Regions from separate parts of the Modestobacter italicus genome, predicted to be linked through region 1. Evidence: riboswitches for the same ligand, from Rfam matches in the RefSeq annotation. Region 1 holds a riboswitch; each other region holds the start of a gene.

Region 1 (5,583 bases):
CGACCGCGGCCAACCCGGCCAGCCCGCCGGCCAGCACCGTCCGCCGGGTGATCTGCGCGTGCACCGGGGCAGCGTACCCACCGCTACTGACGGACTTCGTATCGACCTGGGCGCCGCTGGCTGACCGTCAGATGTTGCAGAGGTCGCTGAGTGCCGCCGCCAGCATGGGCAGACCGGCGATCAGCCCGGGGGTGAGCAGGACTCCCCACAGACCCCCGGCGAGCATCCGGTGCCGCCACGGGTCCATCGGCGCCGCCGGCTGGAGCAGGCGCCCGACACGGAGGACAGCCCCCTCCTGCGCCATGGCCATGGCCGTTGCCGGTGCGCGCATCTCGACCAGGCTGACGATTGCCGAGGCGACGCTGACCCGGTCGACGCGGGCGGCTGCCGCGTCGTCGGCGAGCAGTTCGATCAGCTGGCGGGTCTGCATCGACGCGGCTCGGAACAGCCGCAGGCGCGGGAACGCCCGCACCAGCGCCTGCGACAACGTCACGGCCAGGCTGTGGCGCGCCCTCAGGTGCGCCGCCTCGTGTGCGAGCACTCCCTGCAACTCGTCATCGGACAAGGCAGCCAGGGCGCCCGTCGTCACCACGATGCACGACGTGCGCCCGGGAACGCAGAAGGCCGCCGGGGCCGAGGCGTCCATGACCAGTACGCCCAGCTGGGGATGCGGCTCGGTCACCATGTCGATCGACCGGCGCAGCTCCCGGCGGCGCCGCCACCCTGAGACGAGCTCCCGGGCGACGCAGCACAGCACCCACAGCGGTACGAGGCCGGCGAGCACGGTCCCGACCAGGGCACCGGGGAGGAACTCGGCCGAGCCGTAGGCGGTGGCGATGCTCGCTGCGCAGGCATGGAAGACCGCGCCGAGGTCGCCGGCGAGTGTGGTGACCGGGATCAACAGGGTCACACCGGCCAGCACGAACGCCGCGACGGCGCTGACGGTCAGCGCCTGCCAGGCGAGGATGGCCAACCGAGGTGCCTGCGTCGTCCATCCTGCCCTCGCCAGTCGCGGCCCTGCGACGAGGATCGCGACGCCGGTGACGGTGAGCGCGAGCCCGGCGGTCACGCCCGGCCGCCCGGCGCCGACCGTCGCTCGTTGCGAGCGGCGTCCACGGCAGTGCGGAGTTGCGCGACGGCGTCGGGCTGCAGGTCTGCGACGAAGTGCATGAGCACCTCCTGCTGGTCCCCGGACTCGGCGAGGACGTCCTGCAGCAGGGCTGCGGCGTGCTCGGCGCGGGTGCGGACCGGGCGGTACAGCCAGGCCCGACCGGACATCTCGCGGGTCAGCTGCCCCTTCCTGTGCAGGTTGTCCATCACCGTCATGACGGTCGTGTAGGCGAGGTTCCGCGAGGAGTTCAGCGCCCCGAGCACGTCCCGCACCGTCGCCGGCTCACCGCGACGCCACAGCTCCGCCATGATCGCCGCCTCCAGCTCACCGAACGGGCGCACGCTCCCACCTCTCCTGGCCGTCTCTCCGAGACGCCCCTACCGACGGCGAGGTGCTCGCCGTCCAGCTCCACCCGGTCCCGTCCGACAGCCTAGGAGCACGGGCCATCACCGGCCGCGGACGCCGGACGAGCGGGCGGGCCGTGTCCGACCGGCTCATCCGGAGCAGGCTCCACCCAGGGAGATGCCGCGGGCCGCCAGCCACGGTGCCGGGTCGGTGCGGTTCACGTACAACCCGCCGGTGTGCACCTCGACGTGGACGTGCGGGCCGGTGGACTGGCCGCGGTTCCCGACCTCGGCGATCTGCTCACCGGCGGCGACGCGCTGACCGGCGGAGACGAACGCCTGGTTGATGTGGCCGTAGAGGCTGATGGTCCCGTCCGCGTGCTGGATGTAGACCGCCAGCCCGAAGCCGTTCGCCGGGCCGGCCTGCAGGACCACACCGGCGTCGGGTGCGTAGATGGGTGTGCCGATGGGAGCTGCGATGTCGACGCCGTTGTGGTTGGTCCCCCAACGGCTGCCGAAGCACGAGGTGACGCGTCCGGCTGCCAGCGACTCGGTGCCGGCTGCCGAGGCAGCGGCCACGGCCTGCTGCCGCTTCTGGACCATGGCGTCGGCGTCGGCGTTGCCGCGGACGGTCAGGAGCTGCACCTGCGCGGCTCGGAGCTGCGCCTCCAACGCGACCTTCTCGGTCTCAGTGGAGTCGTACGCGACCTGCGCCTGGGCGAGTTGCGCCTGCGCGTCGACCGCGGCCCGGTCGGCCGCCTGGGCGGCGACGTCGCGGGCGGCGAGCGCGTCGCGGGCGGCCTGGTCCGCGCGCTGCACCTGCGCCTCGGCGTTCCGCAGGGCCTCGAGTCGCTGGGCCTGGTCGTCTCCGACGAGGTGGAGCATGGCCGCGCGCTCGAGGAGGTCCTCGGGACTGCGAGCTCCCAGGAGGGTCACCGCGCCACCCAGAGCGTCGGCACCCATGTAGCTCTCCCGTCCCAGCTCGGCGACGTCGTCCCGGGTCGCGACGGTGGCCGCCTGGGCGGTGGCCAGCTCAGCTGCGGTGCCGGCGGCTGCGGTCTGCGCCGCCGTCAGCTCCTCCGCAGCCACGCGCGACGCCTCGCCGGCCGCCTCGGCCGTGACGGTCAGGCGCTGCAGCTCCAGTTCGGCAGCGGCGAGCAGCCCCTCGACGCGAGCGACTTCTGCGCCCGCCGCATCGACGGTCGACTGGGCGGCAGCCGGCCCGGCGCCGTTGTCACCGGGGGCCGCGGAGGCGGGGGCCGACGCGAGTGTCAGGTGCAGGGTCAAGGCCGCGCCGACAGCGACGGGAGCCCAGCGGGCGAGGGTTCGGCGAGGCCTGGGTGGGGAGGTGGTCCGGTGGTGCAGGGTCGCCAAGGCGACGGTTCTCCGTTCTTCCTGACTGCCTACCGGGTTAGCTGACGGGTTCGGACGGGAAGCTGCCCTACCTGCGTGTGCAGGATTCACCCCGAGGGACGTGGGTCCCCGGTCCGCCTCGGCGATGCCTCAGCGGTTCGGCGTGCCCACCGGGGGTCCTCTGCGCGAGGAGCGGGGCCCTGGTGAACCGGGTAGAGACGCTACTACGAAGCCGCATAGTTTGTCACGGTCCGGTAACGAAGCCCGTCAGGAGACGCCGCCGTAGGAGTGCAGCCCGGTGGACACCAGGTTCACGAACAGCAGGTTGAACACGAGGGTGGCCAGGGCGACCAGGTTGGTCCACGCGGCCGGACGACCACGCCATCCGGAGGTGTTCCGGGCGTGCAGGTACGCGGCGTACAACGCCCAGGAGATGAACGCCCAGGTCTCCTTGGGGTCCCAGCCCCAGAAGCGCCCCCAGGCGCTCTCGGCCCAGATGGCGCCGGCGATCACGGCGAAGGTCCAGATCGGGAAGCCGAACACCGCCGTCCGGTGGGCCACCCGGTCCAGGGCCGCTGCGCTGGGGAGCCTGTCGGCCAAGCCGGTCGGATCGGCGCCGGAGATGGCTGAGCGCTCCCGGTGGGCGGCGACCAGGTAGAGGGCGCTGGCGACCCCGCTCACGATGAAGACGCCGAAGGAGACGATCGCGGCGGACACGTGCACCGCCAGCCAGTTCGAGCGCAGCGCGGCGACGAGCGGCCCCGACTCGGCGTACAGGTAGAGGCCGATCAGGACCAGCGCGATGACCGTCGGCCCGAGGACGAAGACGCCGATCCGCCGCAGACCCGGCACCCGGATCACCAGGACCAGGTAGACGAGCACCCCGACCAGCACCGCTGCGGTGGCGAACTCGTACATGTTGCCCCACGGGACCCGCCCCGCAGCCGCGCTGCGCGCGAGGAGGACCCCTGTCTGAGCCAGCGCCCCGACGCCGGTCAGGAGGACTCCCAGCTGGCCCCACCGGGCGCTCGGGGTCTTCTCGGTGGGCGTGTCGTCCGGCGGGAGGCTCGTCGCACCCGGGGCGCCGGCATGGACTGCGGCCCTCTGCGGTGGGTTGCGGGTGGCTGACCGACCGAACGCCAGTTCGGCGCAGAACCCGATGGCCGCGGCGCCGTACACGGCGATCGCCACGCCGAACAACGTGTCGGACAGCTCGGCGAACGTCTCAGGAGTCATGCGGACCTTCCTCGTCGGTGACGTGCTCGGGATGGGTGGGAGCCCGCCGGGGTCGACGGTGGTGGAGGAGCGCGGCGAGGAGCGCAGCACCGGCCAGCCCGGAGAGGCCCCACTCGGGCAGGGCACCCAACCGGGTCGCCACCGTGGTCTGGGTGCGCTGGGCCACCGCCCCGACGAAGACGTGGGGCTCGAACAACTCGGACCGGTCGATGACCGTCCCGTCCGGCGCGACGACTGCGGAGATGCCGCTGGTCGCCGCCACGATGACCGTGCGCCCGTGCTCGATGGCCCGCAGCCGGCTCATGGCCAGCTGCTGCTCGCTCTCCGCGGTGTACCCGAAGGTGGCGTTGTTGGTCTGGACGACGAGGACGGAGGCTCCGCCGTCCACGACCTCGGACACCAGTGCGTCGTAGGCGACCTCGAAGCAGATGACGTCCCCGAGGCGCACTCCCCCGGCATCGAGGACGCCGGACTCCGTGCCGGGCAGGAAGTCGCGGCGCAGCAGGTCGACCTGGTCGCTGAACAGCCGGAAGAAGGAACGGGCGGGCATGTACTCGCCGAAGGGCACCGGGTGCCGCTTGGCGTAGCGCTCACCCGGGCCGGTGACCGGGTCCCAGACGATGCCCGCGTTGGTCAGGTAGCGCCCCGGCCCGTCCAGGACCGCACCGATGAGGATCGGTGCGCCGATCGCCCGGGCGGCACGGTCGATGGCCGCTGACGCGTCCGGGTTCTGGTACGGGTCGATGTCCGACGAGTTCTCCGGCCAGATGACGACATCCGGTTGGGGGCTCTCACCGCGACTGACCCGGTCCGCCAGCAGCAGGGTCTGCCGCACGTGGTTGTCCAGGACGGCCCTCCGCTGGGCGTTGAAGTCCAGCCCGGAACGGGGGACGTCGCCCTGGACCACAGCGATGGTGCTCAGCTCCCCACCAGCGGACAGCTGGTCCCCGGGCAACGGCAGCCATGCCAGCCCGCCGAACGCAGGGACAGCGACCACGCCAGCGAGCGCGAGGAGACCTCGCCGCCTCACCTGGCGTCGTGCGACCCGCCGGCTGTGGTGGACCGCCCCCATGACCGGCACCGCGAGCAGCGTCCCGGTGAACGCCACGGCGAAGGTGACCAGCGGGACCCCGCCGTACGCGGCGAAGGAGGCATACGGGCCGTCGGCCTGGCTGAACCCCAGGCGCCCCCACGGGAAGCCTCCGAACGGCACGCGCGAGCGCAGGGCCTCCTGCGCCACCCACAGCGCGGCTGACCACGCCGGGGCAGCGGGGAGCCGGCTCAGCACCGCGGTTCCCGCTCCCATGGCCGCGTAGAAGGCCGCCTGCGCCAACGACAGTGCGAGCCAGGGCAGGTCGCCGACGAACACCCCGGTCCAGGTGAGCAGCGGCAGGAAGAACGCCGAGCCCATCACCATGCCGAGGGCGGCGCCGGCGCGCGCTGAGCGGCCCTGGCACGCGAGCAGCAACACCAGCGGCCCGACAGCAGCCAGCGGCCAGAACCCGAAGGGCGGGAAGGCCAGCCAGAGGGCCAGTCCTC
Region 2 (5,583 bases), 2.1 Mb from region 1:
CGGCGATCGACTCCGGCGTCAGGCCCGGGTCGGTCAACCGCTGGTCCGCGTAGACCCGCACCCGGGTCAGCAGCGTCTGCTCGCGCACCTGCGCGCGGCCGGGCACGTCACCCGCGGCCGAGACCACCAGCGCACGCACCAGCTCGACGGTCGCCGCACCGACGGCCGCGGCACCGGGCTGCGCCGCGATGTCGTCGACCGTGGCGCACAGCCGCTGCAGGTGCGCGAGGACCAGGCCGTGCAGCGGGCTGGCCCGCAGCCGCGGCGTCGCGCGCCGGACGACGTCCGGTGCCAGCTCCAGCGACTCGTACGGCAGCTGGAACGACCGCGCCTCCCCGCCGACCGCGCAGCCGAAGGAGTACGGCGCGCTCATGTCCACCACCATCAGCTGGCTGCCGTGCACCAGCTGCTCGTGCCCGAGCTGGGCGTACTCGCCGCGGCCCTGCGCCTGGAACGACACGGCGAGCGCCCAGTGCCCGCCGAGCCGGACGTGCCGGGGTGTGCGCACCAGCCGGAACGGTGACGCCCGCGTCGTGAACACCGCCCCCGGCCCGAGCGACCACAGGTGCATCTCCGCGTGCAGCTCGTCCGGCGCGGTCCGCTGCTCCACGCGGCAGGGCACCGAGGCCTGGTGCATCGCCGCGTCGAAGGCCTCGACGCGGTCGGCCAGGGGGACGGCGGCGGTGTCGAGGATCAGCATGGTGCCCCTTGCCGGCAGGTGGTGGGCCGAGCCTGGCAGGGCGCGGGCGGGCGGGGAAGGCACCCAGGCACCACAGCCGTGCAGGCACAGCCGATCCGACGCCGGGGGCCGCTGCCAGGGTCGGCGGAAAGCCCCCCACGCAAGGAGATCGACATGGCCCCCGACACCATCGTGCTCGTCCACGGCTTCTGGGTGACCCCGCGCAGCTGGGAGAACTGGAAGGCGCACTACGAGGCCCGCGGCTTCCGCGTGCTCACCCCGACCTACCCCGGCTTCGAGGTCGAGGTCGAGGCGCTCAACGCCGACCCGACGCCGATCGCGGAGGTGACGCTGCCGCAGATCGTCGACTCCATGGCGCAGGTGGTCGGCGCGCTGGAGACCCCGCCGGTCCTGATCGGCCACTCCGCCGGCGGGACGATCACCCAGCTGCTGCTGGACCGCGGGTACGGGGCCGTCGGCGTCGTCCTCAACTCCGCGCCGACCGAGGGCGTGAAGGTGACGCCGCTGTCCCAGGTCCGCTCGACGTGGGAGGTGCTGAAGAACCCGGCGAACCGGCACCGGGCGGTCGGGTTCAGCTGGGAGCAGTGGCACTACGCGTTCACGAACACCTTCAGCGAGGAGGAGTCGCGGGCGTTGTACGAGCGGTACGCCATCCCCGCGTCCGGCGGCATCCTGTGGAACTCGGTGCTGGCCAACCTGATGCCCGGGCCGCAGGACGCGCACGTCGACTACCGCAACGCCGCCCGTCCGCCGCTGCTGTTCGTCTCCGGCAGCGAGGACCACATCATGCCGCCGGCGGTGCAGCGGTCGAACGCGAAGCACTACTCGGACGACACGGTCACCGAGGTGCGCGAGTACGCCGGCTACCCGCACCTGCTGCCGGCCGCGCCGGGCTGGGAGCAGATCGCCGACGACGTCCTGGACTGGGCGCTGGCGCACGCGACCGGCGCGGCGTCCCGGGTGCCGTGAGGCTGACCCACGTCGGCGGACCGACGCTGCTCGTCGAGGTCGCCGGCTGGCGCCTGCTCACCGACCCCACGTTCGACCGGCCGGGCCGGCGGTACGCCTTCGGCTGGGGGACCAGCTCGCGCAAGGTGACCGGGCCGGCGCTCGAACCCGCCGACCTGCCGCCGCTGGACGCCGTGCTGCTCACCCACGACCACCACGCCGACAACCTGGACGACGCCGGTCGTGCGCTGCTGCCGTCGGCCCCGGTGGTGGTGACGACGGCGTCCGGGGCGGCCCGGCTCGGCGGCACCGCCCGCGGGCTCCGGCCCTGGCAGACGACGGTGCTCGAGGCCCCCGGGCGCCCGAGCCTGGAGGTGACGGCGACCCCGGCCCGGCACGGTCCGCCGCTGAGCCGCCCGATCGCCGGGGACGTCGTGGGCTTCGCGCTGCGCTGGGAGGGGCAGCGGGACGGCGTGCTGTGGATCTCCGGTGACACGGTGCTGTTCGGCGGGCTGCGCGAGGTGGCCGAGCGGCTGCGGGTCGACACCGCGGTGCTGCACCTGGGCGGCGTCCGGTTCCCGGTCACCGGCCCGCTGCGGTACTCCATGACCGGCCGGCACTTGGTGGAGCTGTGCGAGCTCCTCGCCCCCCGCACCGTCGTCCCGGTGCACTACGAGGGGTGGAGCCACTTCGCCGAGGGCCGTGCCCAGGTGGAGCGGGAGCTGGCCCGCGCGCCCGAGGTGCAGCGCACGGTCCGGTGGCTGCCGCGGGGTGAGGCCGTCGAGCTGGCACCGGTCTGACCTGTGCCGGGCTCCGGCGTCCGGGGAGGACGTCGGGGCCCGGCGGCAGGACGTCAGGCCAGGCGGCGGGCGGTGTTGTAGCTCGGCATCGAGTTGATGTTCGTGATCTTGACGACCGACCCGGCGGTCGGCGCGTTGACCATCTGGCCGTTGCCGATGTAGATGCCCACGTGGCTGACCGGGCTGTAGAAGAAGACCAGGTCACCGGGCTTCAGGTCGGACTTGGCGACGTACGTGCCCATGGTCGACTGGGTCTTCGAGGAGTGCGGCAGCGAGATCCCGGCGGCCTTGTAGGCGTACTGGGTCAGGCCGGAGCAGTCGAAGGAGTTCGGGCCCGCTGCGGCCCAGACATAGGGGTCACCCAGCTGGGCGAGCGCCGTGTCGACGGCGATCTGGGCCTTGGCGGTCGAGGCGGCAGCCGGGGCGGCGGCCACGGCTGCGGTGTCGGGCGCTGCCGCCTGGGCGGCCAGCGGGGTGAGGACGAGGCCGGCACCGGTGAGCAGGGCGACGAGGGCGCCACGGGCGGTACGGCGTGCGGGGGCAGTGCGCATGGTCGTCACGGACGACGTTTCTCCTGGTTCTCCACGACCGCCTACCGAGTTAGCTGACGGGTTCGGGCGGGGAACTCGCCCGGCGCACCGGCTGGATGCCCGGTCGCGCTTCACCCCAGGACTGCACTGGGTCCTCGGCCCGGTTCGCTCAGCGACGCTGCTGAGGTCGCCCGGCTCGGCGGTGCCCGGCGGGTGTCACCCGGAAGGTGACGACTGGACCCGGCGGGCGCGACGAACGTAAGGGCGGGACGGGAGGGACGCTCGTGGACGCTGCGTGATCGACCAGTGACCAAGACAAGATGTTGACAAGGCGACGCGCGCCGACTCGCCGAGCGTGACCAGCACCGGGACCGCGGGGCCGCTCTTTGACGTCTCAACAGTTCCGCGGTCGTAGTTGGTCAAGCCATCTTGGTCGGCTGCGCGCGCCTGAACGTGCGGTGACCAAGTGGCCACGGAGACGTCGCAGATCGGGGCCCGCGACACGCCGTGATCGCCGCTCATCCGGGTGCCAGGCGGAAGACCGGCCAGCCGATCTCGGTCCGCCAGGCCGTCGGGTCGGGGTCGTCGCGCGGGCCGACCAGATAGGTCTCGCGCACCGGGCCGGCCACCGCGAGGGTGTGCTCGACCACCCAGCTGCCGAGCTCGCCGTAGGTGACGTCGATGGTGTCGTGGTCGCCGACGTGCGTGGTCACCGCCAGCTCGACCGCGGGGAGCGTCACCGGGTGCACGCGCCCGGTGCGCGGGGGAGCGGTGACCGGGCGGTGCACCAGCACGCGCCCCCGGCCGGTGGTGAACAGCTCGTTGTCGTACAGCCCGCCGGGCGGGCCGGGGGTCCCGACGAGCGCGTCCAGCTCGGCCATCGCGCCGGAGTACCAGGCCAGGACGTCGTCCAGCTCGACCGTCGCCTCGACCGCGGCGACGGTCGTGGCCGGGACCGCCCGCAGCTCGACGTCCAGGGTGGCCGGCTCCGGGCGGAGCAGTCGCTGCAGCGAGGTCACCGCCGCCCGGGTGCGCTCGAGCTGGTCCTCGAGCCGCTGCAGGTGGTCGGCGACGAGCCCGGCCCGCGTGCCCGGGTCGGGGGTCTGCAGGATCCGCTGGACGTCGGGGAGCGGGACGTCGAGCTCGCGCAGTCGGTGGATCACCTGGGCCGCCGGGATCTGCTCGGCGCTGTAGTAGCGGTAGCCGCTGGCCTGGTCGACGCGGGCCGGCTCCAGCAGGCCGGCGTCGTGGTAGCGCCGCAGGGTGCGCACGCTGAGGTGGGTGAGCTGGGCGAACTCGCCGATGGTCAGCACGCGGCGACTCTGCACCCTCTCCCCGCGGGAGGGTCCAGCGCTTGACCCGCCTGCTGCGGGAGGCAGCACGGTCGGTGCATGACCACATCGACCACCCCCACCGAGCTCCCCGCCGTGATCCGCGGCTACCTGACCGCCGAGGACCCCGACGCCGCCCTGCACACCTTCACCGACGACGCCGTGGTCGTCGACGAGGGCGCGACCCACCGCGGCACCGACGCCGTGCTCGGCTGGCTGCACCGCGCGGCGTCGGAGTACACGTACACGGCTGAGCTGACCGGGGCCGAGCGCATCGACCCCGACCACTGGCTCGCCGTCCAGCACTTGGTCGGGGACTTCCCGGGTGGCGTGGTCGACCTGCGCTACCACTTCACCCTGCGCGATGACCGCATCGCCGGGCTGACCATCGCCCCCTGAGCGCTCGGGGTCACCGACGCCACGAGCGCTCACTCCTGGCGTCGGTGACCCCTCCTGCCGGGCGACCGCCCGAAGCGTGCTCTTGGTGACCGCCGAGAGCGCGCTTTCGGTCACCGACCGAGGTGCGCTCCCGATGGCCGCCAAGGCGGGCTCTGGTGGCCGGCAGGGGCGCGCTTCTGGTGACCGCCGAAGGCGCGCCCTTGGTGCGCGTCGGAGGCACACGTGCGGCGTTTCGACCTCACCTCCGGCAAGCTGTCAAGAGCCTCTCCGAAGGTGTGGACAGGCGTCTGACCTGGGGATTCAGGTCGCCAGGGGGCATCTCCTCCGCTAGACTTCGTACAGGTGTTCGAAGACGTGGCGGGAGGTGTCCAGTGGGCGAGTTGCAGTCCGCGCTGGACGCGCTGGCCGCTGAGGACCTCTTCGTCTTCGCGCCGGGTGCGGTGCTGGACCGGGCGACGCTGCTGCTGCGGGTGATCAATTCCGCTACCGCGGAGCTGACCCGCACCATGCGGCATGTTGACGCCACCGGCGCGGCCGAGCACGACGGCAAGAAGACCGCGCAGTCCTGGCTGCGCGGGCACGGCCACCTCACCCCGGCTGAGGCCGGCCGCATGGTGCGTTCGGGCCGGGCGCTGGAGCATCTGCCAGCGACCGCCGCGGCCTTCGCCGACGGCACGCTGACTGCCGGGCAGGTGGCGGTGATCGCGCCGATCGCGGACGACGAGGCGCGGGCCGCCGCCGATGAGCAGGGCGTGGACCTGGGCGTGATCGACCAGGCGATCGTGACGGTTGCGCGCGGCGAGTCGCATGCGCGGTTGCCGCAGGTGGTGCACCACTACCGGGAGGCCCTCGACCCCGACGGGGAGGAGCCCGAC
Region 3 (5,583 bases), 2.2 Mb from region 1:
GCGGACGGTCGCTGGGCTGGTGAGCCAGCTGGTCAGCGCCAGGGAGAGCACCAGCACGGGGACGACGGCGATCCCGGCGTAGAAGGTCAGGCCGGCGGCGATCAGCGCGGTGTCCCGGCCGGCGAGCCGGCCGCGGATCGTCACCAGCAGGCCGCGCGCCTCCTCCACCACGTGCACCAGCGCCATCTGACCAGCTGCCGGTCGGTCGCGCCCGTCGGACCGGTGCGAGGAGGCGCTCAGGCGTTCAGGCCGACCAGCAGCATGTAGCCGAAGGCCACAACGATGACCAGGGCCACGACGCTGATGACGATGAGCCGGAACCGGTTCCGCGGCACCTGCCGCTGCGCGCGGTCGTCGTCGTCTCGGTGCGGGGTGCTCATCTGTTCTCCTGGGGTCTGCGCTGCGGCCGTTCCGGCTCACCTGGTCCTGCGGTGCCCACTTCTGCGGCGCTCACCCGTCGGTACCGAGCAGGTGCTGGGCCGCGGCGAAGCCCCCCAGCCCGCTGACCGCCCCGCCGCGCACCGTCCCGCCGGAGGAGGCGGCCACCACCCGCGGGTGCGGCGTCGCGACGCCCCAGGTGCCCACCTGCTCCGGCTCGTCCGCGACCGGCCAGGACAGGTCGCCGTGGAAGATGTGCCCGCCCGGCATCGCCAGCGCCGCCTCGACGTCCAGCGGGGACGACGCCTGCAGGCAGGGCCGGCCGTCGGCGTCCAGCGCCAGGCAGTCGGCCAGCGGCTCGGTGAGGTGCTCGTCCAGCTGGGCGACCACCCGGCGCACAGCCTCCTCCCGGGTGCCCACCGGGTCGGCGGCGTAGAGCTCGGCGGGGGTGTGCAGCCCGAACAGGGTCAGCGTCGACAGGCCCGTGCCGCCGACGATCGAGGGATCGGTCAGCGAGTGGCAGTACACCTCGAACGGGACGACGTCGGGCAGCTGCCCGCCGGCGGCCTGGGCGTACGCGGCGTCGATCTGCGAGGCGGCCTCGTCGACGTGCAGCGTGCCGCTGAGGGCACGCCGCGGGTCGGCGCCCGAGCGCAGGCCGGGCAGCCGCCGCAGCACCATGTTGACCTTCAGCTGCGAGCCCGAGGGCCGGACCGCCGGCGGCCTGCCGAGCAGGTCGTCGACCACCGCCGGGGCGGCCCCGCCCACCGCGTACCCGGCGTCCGCGGCGTGCGCCGCGCCCTCGTCGTCGGTCCAGTGCACCGTGACGCCGTCCGGGCGGGTCTCCAGCGCGGTCACGGTGGCCCGGGTGACGAGCTCGGCCCCGGCCGCCCGGGCCGCGGCCGCCAGCGCACCGCTGACCGCGCCCATTCCGCCCACCGGCACCCGCCAGCGGCCGGTCCCGTTGCCCACCAGGTGGTAGAGGAAGCAGCGGCCAGCGAGCCCGTCGGCGGCGTGCACGTCGGCGAAGGTGCCGATCAGGCCGTCGGTGAGCGCCACCCCGCGGACGTCGTCGTCGGCGAGGTGGTCGGCGACGACGTCGGCCAGCGGGCGCTCGCGCAGGTCGTGCCAGATGCCGGGGTCGCGCAACCGGCCGGCGAGCTCCGCCGGGGAGGGCAGCGGTCGGGTCAGCGTGGGCGCGAGGTCCTCGGCCAGGGTGCTCAGCCGGCCGTAGAAACGCTGCCAGCCGGTCAGCTCGTCGTCGGAGCCGGTCAGCGCGCGGAAGGACGCGGCGGTCCCCGGCCCCTCGTCCCGCTCGACGAGCAGCCCGCGGTGCGCGCCCTCCCGGCGGAGAGGCGTGTAGGAGGCGACCGGCCGGTCCAGCAGAGTCAGCGGCAGCGCCAGGTCGGTGACGATCCGGTCCGGCAGCAGGCTGACCAGGTAGGAGTACGCCGACAGCCGGACGTCGACGCCGGGGAAGACCTGCTGGCTGATCGCCGCGCCACCGAGCACCTCGCGCCGCTCCAGGACCAGCACCGACCAGCCGGCCCGGGCCAGGTAGGCGGCGGCGGTCAGGCCGTTGTGCCCGCCGCCGACGACCACCGCGTCGTACCGGGCGGCGGTCACGCGAGCACCCGGGCGAAGTAGAGCGAGTCGTCGGTGTCGTCGGTGACGTAGTGCCCGAAGGCCTCGACCGGCCGGTAGCCCGCCGCGGTGTAGAGGCCGACGGCCGCGGGCTGCCGGGTGCCGGTCTCCAGGCGCAGCGTCGTCCAGCCCCGGGCGGCCGCCTCGGCCTCCAGGGCGACCAGCAGCAGCCGGGAGATGCCGCGGCCGCGCGCGGCCGGGACGACGTACATCCGCTTCAGCTCCGCCGCGCCGGGTCCCAGCGGGCGCAGCGCCCCGCAGCCGACCGGCGTCCCGTCGTCGTCCCGGGCCACGAGCACGACCGCGATGTCCTCGGCCGAGGGCTTGACGCCCGGCTCGATGTCGCCGTCGTAGAGGACGCGCATCTCGGTCTGCTGGGCGGAGGTCAGCTCCTGGACGACCGGGTCGTCCCACACGGCGGGGGTGAGGTGCGGCACGCGCCCGATCATGCCGGGGGGTCCACCTGCTGCAGCAACCCCCAGACGAACCGCGCCCGGGTGCCGTCGGGCAGGTGCACCTCCCAGCGGGGTGGCACGCCGGGGTCGGCGGCCGCCGCACCGGGGAGCGCGGCGACGTCGGCGACCACGTGCTCCCAGACCAGCAGCCCGGCCGACGCCGGCGGGACCGGTGAGCCCGCCGCGCGGACCAGCTGCTGGGCCAGCACCTCCCCGCCCGGGTCGGCCAGCACCTCCCACCGCAGGTGCGGCCACAGCGGCAGCGGCCAGCGGTGCGCGACCAGCAGCAGGTCGCCGGTGCGAACCTCGTCACGTTCCGCCGGCGGGCCGAGGACGGCGAGCTGCGCCGCCAGGCCGCGCGGGCCCCGCGGCGCGTGCCCGAGGGCCTGCCAGCGGCGGTGCGCCGCCCGGGCCTGGGCGCGGTCGGCACCCAGCCGGGGGAGCGCGTCGGCGACCAGGTCAGGTCGCGTGTCGGCCATCCGCCGCAGCAGGACGAGACAGAACTCTCGCCGTCCCAGGCCCCGCACTCGGCGAGCCTGTCACGCGCTGTGAGCGTGTCGGAGCACACGCCAGGAGTTTCTCCACAAATCTGGACGAGGCGTTTGTCATCAGTCCACTCCGCACGTACGGTCGGCGACGGTCCGAACGGGCAGCTCAGCCACCGCCGCGGTGGCGACCGCCAGGACCGCCGCCGAACCACAGCGGCTCGCAGCGACACCCGCGAGCCCGTGGACCGGGGACCCACCGCAGCACTGGGGTGAAGCACCTCGCTGCCCGCGCACGGGCACGAGGTACCGGGTGTCTTCCCGCCCGAACCCGTCAGCTAACTCGGTAGGCGGCAGGTGGAAGAAAGGACACACCCGCCGAACATGGCGAGTACGCACCGCTCTGCCCGTCGTGGCCTCACCGGCCGTCGGGTCCTCCTCACCCTGGTCGCCGCCGGCGGCGTCGTCCTCGCTCCGCTGCCGGCGTTCGCCGCCCCGGAGCAGCCGACCACCTCCCAGGAGGCCGCGGCCCTCGTCGCGGCCCGCGGTCACGACCTCGAGGTCGTCACGGAGCGGTTCAACGACGCCCGCGAGGCGCTGACCACCAAGCAGGCGGAGGCCGAGCAGGCCCGCCAGCAGGTGCAGGCCGCCGAGGCCGCTGTGGGCACCGCCCGGGACCAGGTCCGCCAGGTGGCGCGCAGCGCCTACACCGGCGACCAGTTGAGCACCCTGCAGGCGATGCTGAGCAGCACCTCCGCCGACGACATGCTCGACCGGGTCGGCACCCTCGGCACGATCGCCGACCACAACAACGAGGTGCTCGCCGCGGCGCAGGCCGCGACCGAGCAGGCCGACGCCGCCGAGGCCGCCGCCGAGAAGGCGACCGCCGACGCGCAGACGCTGGTCGACCAGGTCGCCGCCCAGCAGGCCGACCTCGACACCCAGATCGCCGAGTACAAGGCGGCCTACGACCGGCTCTCCGCGGAGGAGAAGGCCCGGGCCGAGGCCGAGGCGGCTGCCGCCGCACGGGCCGCCGCCGCCGACGCCGTTGCGCGGGCCAGCCAGGCCGCCTCCCGGGCGGAGCGGGCCCAGTCCAGCTCGGCCGGCAGCAGCTCGGCCGGTTCGTCCAGCTCCTCGAGCGCGGCGGCTGCACCGGCCGCTGCAGCCCCGGCTGCCAGCGGTGCCGCGGCGACCGCGGTCAGCACCGCGCTGGCCCAGAAGGGCAAGCCCTACGTCTGGGCGGCCGCCGGCCCGGACTCGTTCGACTGCTCCGGGCTGACCCAGTTCGCCTACGCCGCCGCCGGGATCTCGCTGCCGCACTCCAGCAGCACGCAGGCCCGGATGGGCACCGCGGTGACCCGCGCCCAGCTCCAGCCGGGTGACCTCGTCGCCTTCTACAGCCCGGTCAGCCACATCGGCATCTACATCGGCAACGGCCAGATGGTGCACGCGCCGACGTCCGGTGACGTGGTCAAGATCTCCAGCATCGACGCCATGGGCAGCATCACCGCCATGCGCCGCCTCGGGTAGCAGAGCGACCGCACACCGGTGCCCCGGCCGCCTCACGGTGGCCGGGGCACCGTCGGTCCAGGGGCGTGCGCGGGGCCACACGGGCCCGGGCGGCACGATGACCTGGCCGCCCCACCGACCGGAGGAACGCCGTGCCCGCAGCCCTGACCGACCCCCGCACCGTGTCGCGGGTGTTCCGCGCCGTCGCCGTCGCCGAGGCGGTGTCCTGGGTGCTCCTGCTCGCCGGGATGTTCGTCAAGTGGGTGCTGCGCACCTCCGAGCTCGGCGTCCAGCTGGCCGGCCCGGTGCACGGCGCGGTCTTCGTCGGCTACGTCCTGGTCAGCCTGCTGGCCTGGCGGGTGCTGCGCTGGACGCCGCGCACCGCGCTGCTCGCGCTGGTCGCCTCCGTCCCGCCGCTGTGCACGGTCGTGTTCGAGCGCTGGGCCCGGCGCACCGGCCGGCTGCCGCTCGACACGCCCGCCGCGGTCGCTGGCTAGCCTCCGCGCATGGTCGAACCGGTCCTGCCCTCCACCGCGCGCACGCTGCTGGCCCGCACCGCCCGGGTCCAGCGCGACGGCCGGGCGCCCAGCCTGGTGGCCGGCGTCGTCCGGGACGGCGGCCTGGCCTGGTCGACCGGCCGGGGTGCCGTCGCCGAGCCGCACACCGACGTCCAGTACCGGATCGGCTCGATCAGCAAGACGGTCACCGCCGTCGCGGTGATGCGGCTGCGCGACGAGGGCCGGCTGGGGCTGGACGACCCGCTCGAGCGGCACGTGCCGGGCACCCCGCTGGGTGAGCGCACCGTCGGCCAGCTGCTGTCGCACCTGGCCGGCGCCACCTCGGAGAGCCCCGGCGGCTGGTGGGAGCGGGTGCCCGGCGGGTCGCTGGAGGAGCTGCGGCTGACCGACCAGGACGTCGTGCTCGGCGCGGCCCGCCGGTTCCACTACTCCAACCTCGGCTTCGGGCTGCTCGGGGAGCTGGTGGCGCGGCACCGCGGCCGCCCGTGGGCCGACGTCGTCCGCGAGGAGGTCCTCGCACCGCTGGGCATGACCCGCACCAGCCCGCGCCCCACCGGCCGCGCGGCGCAGGGGGCGGCCGTGCACCCGTGGGCA
Region 4 (5,583 bases), 2.0 Mb from region 1:
ACCATGACCGATCCCCACGGTCCGCGGCTGGAGGACATCGAGCTGACCAGCGGGGCCGGCGGGACGCCGCGGCTGCGCGGCGTGCTCGGCGTCCCGGCCGGACCGGGACCCTGGCCGGGCGTGGTGCTGGTGCACGAGCTGTTCGGCATCGACGACGTCATGCGCCGGCAGGTGCAGCGGACGGCCGCCGCGGGCTACCTCTCCCTGATGCCGGACCTCTTCACCGCCGGCGGGGCGCGCCGCTGCCTGGTGCCGACGATGCGCGCCGTCGCCGCCGGGTCCGGGCGGCCGTTCGTCGACGTCGAGGCCGCCCGCACCCACCTGATGTCGCGGCCGGACTGCACCGGGCGGATCGGCGTCCTCGGGTTCTGCATGGGCGGCGGCTTCGCGCTGCTGACCGCACCGCGCTTCGACGTCTCCTCGGCCAACTACGCCCGGCTGCCCGAGGACCCGGACACCGCCCTGGCCGGCGCCTGCCCGGTCGTGGCGAGCTACGGCGCCCGCGACCCGGCGCTGCGCGGGACCGCGGCAGAGCTGGAGGGGGTGCTGACCCGGCTGGGCGTGCGGCACGACGTCAAGGAGTACCCGACGGCCGGGCACGGCTTCCTCGACGACGCCGACCCCGGGCCCCGGGTGCTGCGCCCGCTGCTGCGCCGGGTGCTCAAGTTCCAGCCCGACCCGGTGGCCGCGGCCGACGCCTGGGCGCGGATCGAGGCGTTCTTCGCCGAGCACCTCAGCGGCGACGCGACCCGGCGTCCCGAGGAGACCGCGCCGGGCACGTGAGCGCCGCGCAGCGGGCCCTGGTGGGGCCCGTCCGGCCGGAGGACCATCCCCGGTAGCCGGGAACCCAGGAGGTGGCGTGGTGCACGACGAGGAGGAGTCGCTGTACGTGGACGTGCCCGCGGCCGGACCCGAGGCCTCGCGCGGGCCCCGGGTGGTGGTGGCGGTCGACGGCTCGGCCGGCTCGAAGGCCGCGCTGCGGTTCGGGCTCGAGGACGCCGCCCGGCGCGGGGTGCCGGTGGTGGCGGTGATCGCCTACCGGCTGCCGGACTGGCAGGGGGAGTACGTCGGGCTCGGCCCGGTCGAGGGCAGGCGGTTCCAGGAGAGCCTGGGCAAGCAGTACCGGGACAAGGCCCAGGCGGTGGTCGACGAGGTCGTGCGCGAGCAGGCCGGCGCGCTGCCCGACGTGCAGGTCCGCGCGGAGGTCGGCGCGCCGGCGGACGTGCTGGTCCGCGAGTCGCACGGCGCGGACCTGCTGGTCGTGGGCAGCCGCGGGCACGGCGGCTTCCACACCATGCTGCTCGGCTCGACGAGCATCCAGTGCGCGACGCACGCCACCTGCCCGGTCACCGTCGTCCACTCGCCGGAGGCCCGCCGCCACCGGCTGCGGCTGCACCGGCAGCGCCAGGAGGCCACCCAGGTGGCCGCAGCGAGCCGCTGACGTCGGTCAGGTCGGCAGGCCCAGCAGCAGGTCGGCGACGGCCTGCGGCTGGGAGAGGAACGGGTGGTGCCCCGCGTCGAGCTCGACGACCGCGCCCGCGCGCCGGGCGAAGCCGCGCTGCGCCGCCGCCGGCGTCCCCCTGTCCTGCGCGCAGACCAGGTAGGTCGAGGGCACGTGCCGCCACGCCGCGGTCGCCACCGGCTGGCCGAGGACCGACAGGCTCTGCCGGGCCAGCCGGCTGCCGGCGTCGCCGGCCACGTCGGGGCAGTCCTGCAGGAAGGTGTCGGCGAGGAGCTCCGGACGGACGCCGAACGTCCCGGCCGGCAGGTCGACGTCGAGGAAGGGCGCCGGCTCCGCGGGCCCGAAGGAGGACAGGCTCTCGCCGACCTCGGGCAGGTAGCTGGAGACCAGCAGCAGGTGCCGCACCGCGTCGACCCCGGCCGCGGCCTCCGCGGTCACGATCCCGCCGTAGCTGTGCGCCACGACGACGGTCGGCTCGTCGCTGCCGCGCAGGACGGCAGCGACGGAGTCGACGTCCTCGCCGAGCCCTGGGCCGTCGTGACCCGGGGTCGAGCCGGTCTCCCCGCAGCTGGGCAGGCCGGGCGCCACGCTGGCGACCCCGCGCTGCGCCAGGAGCTCGGCGGTGCGGTGCCACCACCACGCGCCGTCGCGGACACACGCTCCGTGCACGAACACCACTCGCATCGGGACCTCCTCGGGACGGGCGACCGGTCCTCCCGAACGCTAGACGTACCGCGCGTTACGCGAAAAGATCCCGTAGTGGGACGCAACCGCCAGCCGGAGATCGCCGAGCGTCTGCTGGACGCGTGCACCGACCACGCGCTGGCCAGCGGCCTGCCCGACCGGCTCGAGTCGTTCGCCGTCGCCTCCGGCACCTCGACCCGGATGCTGCTGTACCACTTCGGCACCAAGGAGGCGCTGCTCCGCGAGGTGCTGCGGCGGGCGCGGGCCCGTCAGCGCGAGTACTTCGAGGAGCTGCTCCGGGTGCGGCAGGGCGAGGACTACCTGGCGACGCTGGGCCGCGCCTGGGCCGGCATGACCGGGCCGCAGGGGCGGGGGTACCTCGACCTGTTCGGGCGGTTGCGCGAGGACGCGGAGGAGCGGCTGTGGCCCGGGTTCCGGCGGGAGGCGACGACGGACTGGCTCGCGCCGCTCGAGGACGGGCTCCGCACGCTCGGGCGTCCGGAGCTCGCGACGCTCGTCCTCGCCGTCGTCCGCGGGCTGATCATGGACCTCGACGCCACCGGTGACACCGACCGCGTCGACCGGGCGTTCGCCCACCTGCTGGCGTCCCTGCGCGGGTCGGCGGCGGTGCCCGGAGGCGTTGCATGATCACCCGACACGCCGTCCGGACGCGCCGAGGAGGCTCGGCTCACAGGTTCCCGGGTCTGCGGGCGGACCAGCGGAAACGCCGTTGAAAGTTCAAATGTGACGCGCATCACGACGACAATCGACAAGTCGACTCATAACTTCTTGTCGCGCTCACCCAACACGTGAGCGTGGCGCCGGACCGCCGAGCTCTGCCCACCGGCTGCCTCATCAGAACCCAGGGCAGGGGTGGGGGACCCACGAACTCGGCGCACATGCCTCCGGCAGTGCGCCTCGGGGTGAAGCCGCGGACCGCGGCCGGGCACCGATCGCCCGAACCCGACAGCTGACCCCGCAGGCGGTGATCGGAGATCAGATCACCATGGCCAAGCACCGCGCACCCCGCTATGTCCGCACCAAGCACGCGCTCGCCGGCGTTCCCGTCGCCGCAGGGGCGACCGTCGTCGGACTCAGCGTCCTGAGCACCCCGGCGGCCTCGGCCGCCACCACCCACGACTGGACCGGCGTCGCCCAGTGCGAGTCCGGCGGCGACTGGGACATCAACACCGGCAACGGCTACTACGGCGGCCTGCAGTTCAGCCAGTCGACGTGGGCCGGGTACGGGGGCACCAGCCTCGCGCCCCGCGCCGACCTGGCCACCCCGGCCGAGCAGGTCCAGATCGCCGAGAAGGTCCTCGCCGGCCAGGGCATCGGCGCCTGGCCGACCTGCGGCAAGCGGCTGACCGACGGCACGACGGCCGCGGCCGCCACCGCGGCGCCGGCTCCCGCTGCCGCGCCCGTCCAGGCGGCTGCGCCGGTCGCGGCACCGGCCGCGGCGGGCAGCTACACCGTCGTCCGTGGCGACACCCTGGCGAAGATCGCCGCCGCCCACGGTGAGCCGTGGCGGGCGCTGTACGAGCGCAACGTCGGCGTCATCGGCGGCAACCCGAACGTGCTCGTCCCGGGTCAGGTGCTGGCGACCTCCGGATCCGCGCCGGCCGCCGCCGCGCCGGCTACCGCGGCGCCGGCTGCCGTGACGACGTACACGATCGCGTCCAGCACCACGCAGGCGAAGATCACCAACAGTGCCGGCCCTGTCAAGCCGCAGGCGCAGGCCGGCGCCGATGCGGTCGTCAGCAACGTGCCCGGCGCCGATGGCATCACCCTCGGCGGCACCCGTGCCAGCGCGGTGGACCCGGCTGGCCACCCGTCGGGGCTGGCGGTGGACTACATCGTGGCCAGCGACGCCGCCCTCGGCGATGCGATCGTCGCCTACAACCTCGCCAACTGGGACGAGCTGGGTCTGGAGTACATCATCTGGGAGCAGAAGATCCTCACCTCGCCGACCGGCTCCTGGAAGCAGATGGAGGACCGGGGCGGTAAGACGGCGAACCACATGGACAACGTGCACGTGAACTACCAGGGCTGAGCCTCTCAGCTCCGGCACCGACAGCGACCCCCACCCGTCCGCGGGTGGGGGTCGCTGTCGGTCGGAGCCCGGTCGCCGCCCGTGACCGTGCGTAACCGCCGGTGCGCGGGGCGATGCGGGGGTCTGTCACCCGATCGGCGCGACGTGACGCTCCGTGGTGGGAAAGCGGCCACACGAGCGGGTGGAACACCTGATCGGGGGGCGTCGAGCTGCCTACCGTCCGTCCCGCGACCGTCGCCGACGTGGGCGAGCGGCCAGGACGAAGGAGAAGCGTTGCGCGCATCGATCCGCCGTACGAGCGCCCGACTCAGCGCCGCCGCCCGGGCGCGGGCCGACGACCTCGAGCGCGGCGACGTCTCGGGCTGGGCTGCGCTCGGCGGCCTGGCCACCGTGAGCACCGTGGCGATGGTCGCGAAGTACCAGGAGCTCCTGGTCAACGCCATGGCCAGGGCGGTGGACGTCACCTTCGGCGGCCCGCCCGGCGTCTGACGCCCTGCCCGGAGCGGGCCGCTCAGGGAGGTGGCCGCCGGATCGTGTGGCGGCCCAGGTCACCGTCCTACGTCGTCGAGGTGCTCGTCCGGAGCAGCCGGCCGTAGCCGGTGACGTCCCACCCCGCGCTCGTCGCCGTCAGGACTGCCCACAGCAGCGCCTGGTTGGCCTCGATGACGAGCCGACCCGTGCGCAGCTCCAGTTCTCCCACCGCTCCCGCGGCGCGGAACCCGTTGCCAGCGAGGTAGATGGCCTCGCCCTGGATCTCGACGTGGTGCTCGACCCAGTCGATGACGTGCTGAGGTCTCACGCGGGCCGGGTCATCGGGAAGACCCACCGCTCTGGTCACCACGGCGTCGAAGCCCTGGCTGCGGAAGTACGCGTCGCCGAGCGCGTCGAACTCGTCGTCGAACCAGGGCGGGTGCACCAGCTGCACCCGCCCGATCCCGTGCGTCCGCAGCGCCGCCACGGCTGCCGCGCAGCTGGCAACGGCGGGGACCCCGAAGCGTCGCGAGAGGCGTGCGACAGCGGCGGCCTCGTCCCGGTGACCGAGGACGTAGCCGGAGGTCGTCGACGCGTGGACGACCGCGTCGAGCGTCCTGCCCCTCAGGGTGGCAGCGGCGCGGTCGATCGCGGCGACCTCGGTCGAGGCGCGCAACTCGGCGTGAGCGGCTGGCACGTCCCTCGACGGCGCCGGCGACGCCGCCGGTGGCGGGTTCGTCCGGGACACCACCGCGACGACACGACCGGCTGTCATGGCGGGCAGCTCGATCTCGGGTCCCGCTGCCGCGTGCGGCGTCACGACACCAACGGTGAGCCGGTCCGCGATCACGACGGCCGGAGTTGCTCGACCAGACCCATGTCGTCGCGACAGGCCCAGTGCTCGACGAGCATC

Evidence for each region. A riboswitch is a leader RNA that binds a small molecule or an ion and turns the genes downstream of it on or off. The one in region 1 is predicted to bind cyclic di-AMP.
Region 2: another riboswitch for cyclic di-AMP. It lies ahead of MODMU_RS19250 (C40 family peptidase); the one in region 1 lies ahead of MODMU_RS09310 (M23 family metallopeptidase).
Region 3: another riboswitch for cyclic di-AMP. It lies ahead of MODMU_RS24875 (C40 family peptidase); the one in region 1 lies ahead of MODMU_RS09310 (M23 family metallopeptidase).
Region 4: another riboswitch for cyclic di-AMP. It lies ahead of MODMU_RS29160 (LysM peptidoglycan-binding domain-containing protein); the one in region 1 lies ahead of MODMU_RS09310 (M23 family metallopeptidase).

The regions. Positions count from the first base shown of each region.
Region 1 is NC_017955.1:1,903,628-1,909,210, reverse strand. Features, by position in the region: gene MODMU_RS09325 (plastocyanin/azurin family copper-binding protein) at 1-64, opposite strand, end outside; gene MODMU_RS09320 (M56 family metallopeptidase) at 128-1,069, opposite strand; gene MODMU_RS09315 (BlaI/MecI/CopY family transcriptional regulator) at 1,066-1,452, opposite strand; gene MODMU_RS09310 (M23 family metallopeptidase) at 1,606-2,742, opposite strand; cyclic di-AMP (ydaO/yuaA leader) riboswitch at 2,842-2,982, opposite strand; gene ccsB (c-type cytochrome biogenesis protein CcsB) at 3,076-4,044, opposite strand; gene lnt (apolipoprotein N-acyltransferase) at 4,034-5,583, opposite strand, start outside.
Region 2 is NC_017955.1:4,039,934-4,045,516, reverse strand. Features, by position in the region: gene MODMU_RS19265 (helix-turn-helix domain-containing protein) at 1-700, opposite strand, end outside; gene MODMU_RS19260 (alpha/beta hydrolase) at 854-1,669, shown strand; gene MODMU_RS19255 (MBL fold metallo-hydrolase) at 1,666-2,448, shown strand; gene MODMU_RS19250 (C40 family peptidase) at 2,502-2,999, opposite strand; cyclic di-AMP (ydaO/yuaA leader) riboswitch at 3,024-3,163, opposite strand; gene MODMU_RS19245 (MerR family transcriptional regulator) at 3,497-4,291, opposite strand; gene MODMU_RS19240 (nuclear transport factor 2 family protein) at 4,370-4,708, shown strand; gene MODMU_RS19235 (HNH endonuclease signature motif containing protein) at 5,080-5,583, shown strand, end outside.
Region 3 is NC_017955.1:5,230,020-5,235,602, reverse strand. Features, by position in the region: gene MODMU_RS24895 (YhjD/YihY/BrkB family envelope integrity protein) at 1-186, opposite strand, end outside; gene MODMU_RS28830 (hypothetical protein) at 237-380, opposite strand; gene MODMU_RS24890 (phytoene desaturase family protein) at 451-2,004, opposite strand; gene MODMU_RS24885 (GNAT family N-acetyltransferase) at 2,001-2,471, opposite strand; gene MODMU_RS24880 (hypothetical protein) at 2,468-2,956, opposite strand; cyclic di-AMP (ydaO/yuaA leader) riboswitch at 3,157-3,330, shown strand; gene MODMU_RS24875 (C40 family peptidase) at 3,347-4,492, shown strand; gene MODMU_RS24870 (DUF3817 domain-containing protein) at 4,624-4,968, shown strand; gene MODMU_RS24865 (serine hydrolase domain-containing protein) at 4,978-5,583, shown strand, end outside.
Region 4 is NC_017955.1:3,857,680-3,863,262, reverse strand. Features, by position in the region: gene MODMU_RS18400 (dienelactone hydrolase family protein) at 4-783, shown strand; gene MODMU_RS18395 (universal stress protein) at 860-1,441, shown strand; gene MODMU_RS18390 (alpha/beta hydrolase) at 1,448-2,146, opposite strand; gene MODMU_RS18385 (TetR/AcrR family transcriptional regulator) at 2,222-2,794, shown strand; cyclic di-AMP (ydaO/yuaA leader) riboswitch at 2,995-3,143, shown strand; gene MODMU_RS29160 (LysM peptidoglycan-binding domain-containing protein) at 3,153-4,199, shown strand; gene MODMU_RS18375 (hypothetical protein) at 4,473-4,688, shown strand; gene MODMU_RS18370 (aspartate racemase/maleate isomerase family protein) at 4,756-5,367, opposite strand; gene MODMU_RS27870 (VOC family protein) at 5,517-5,583, opposite strand, start outside.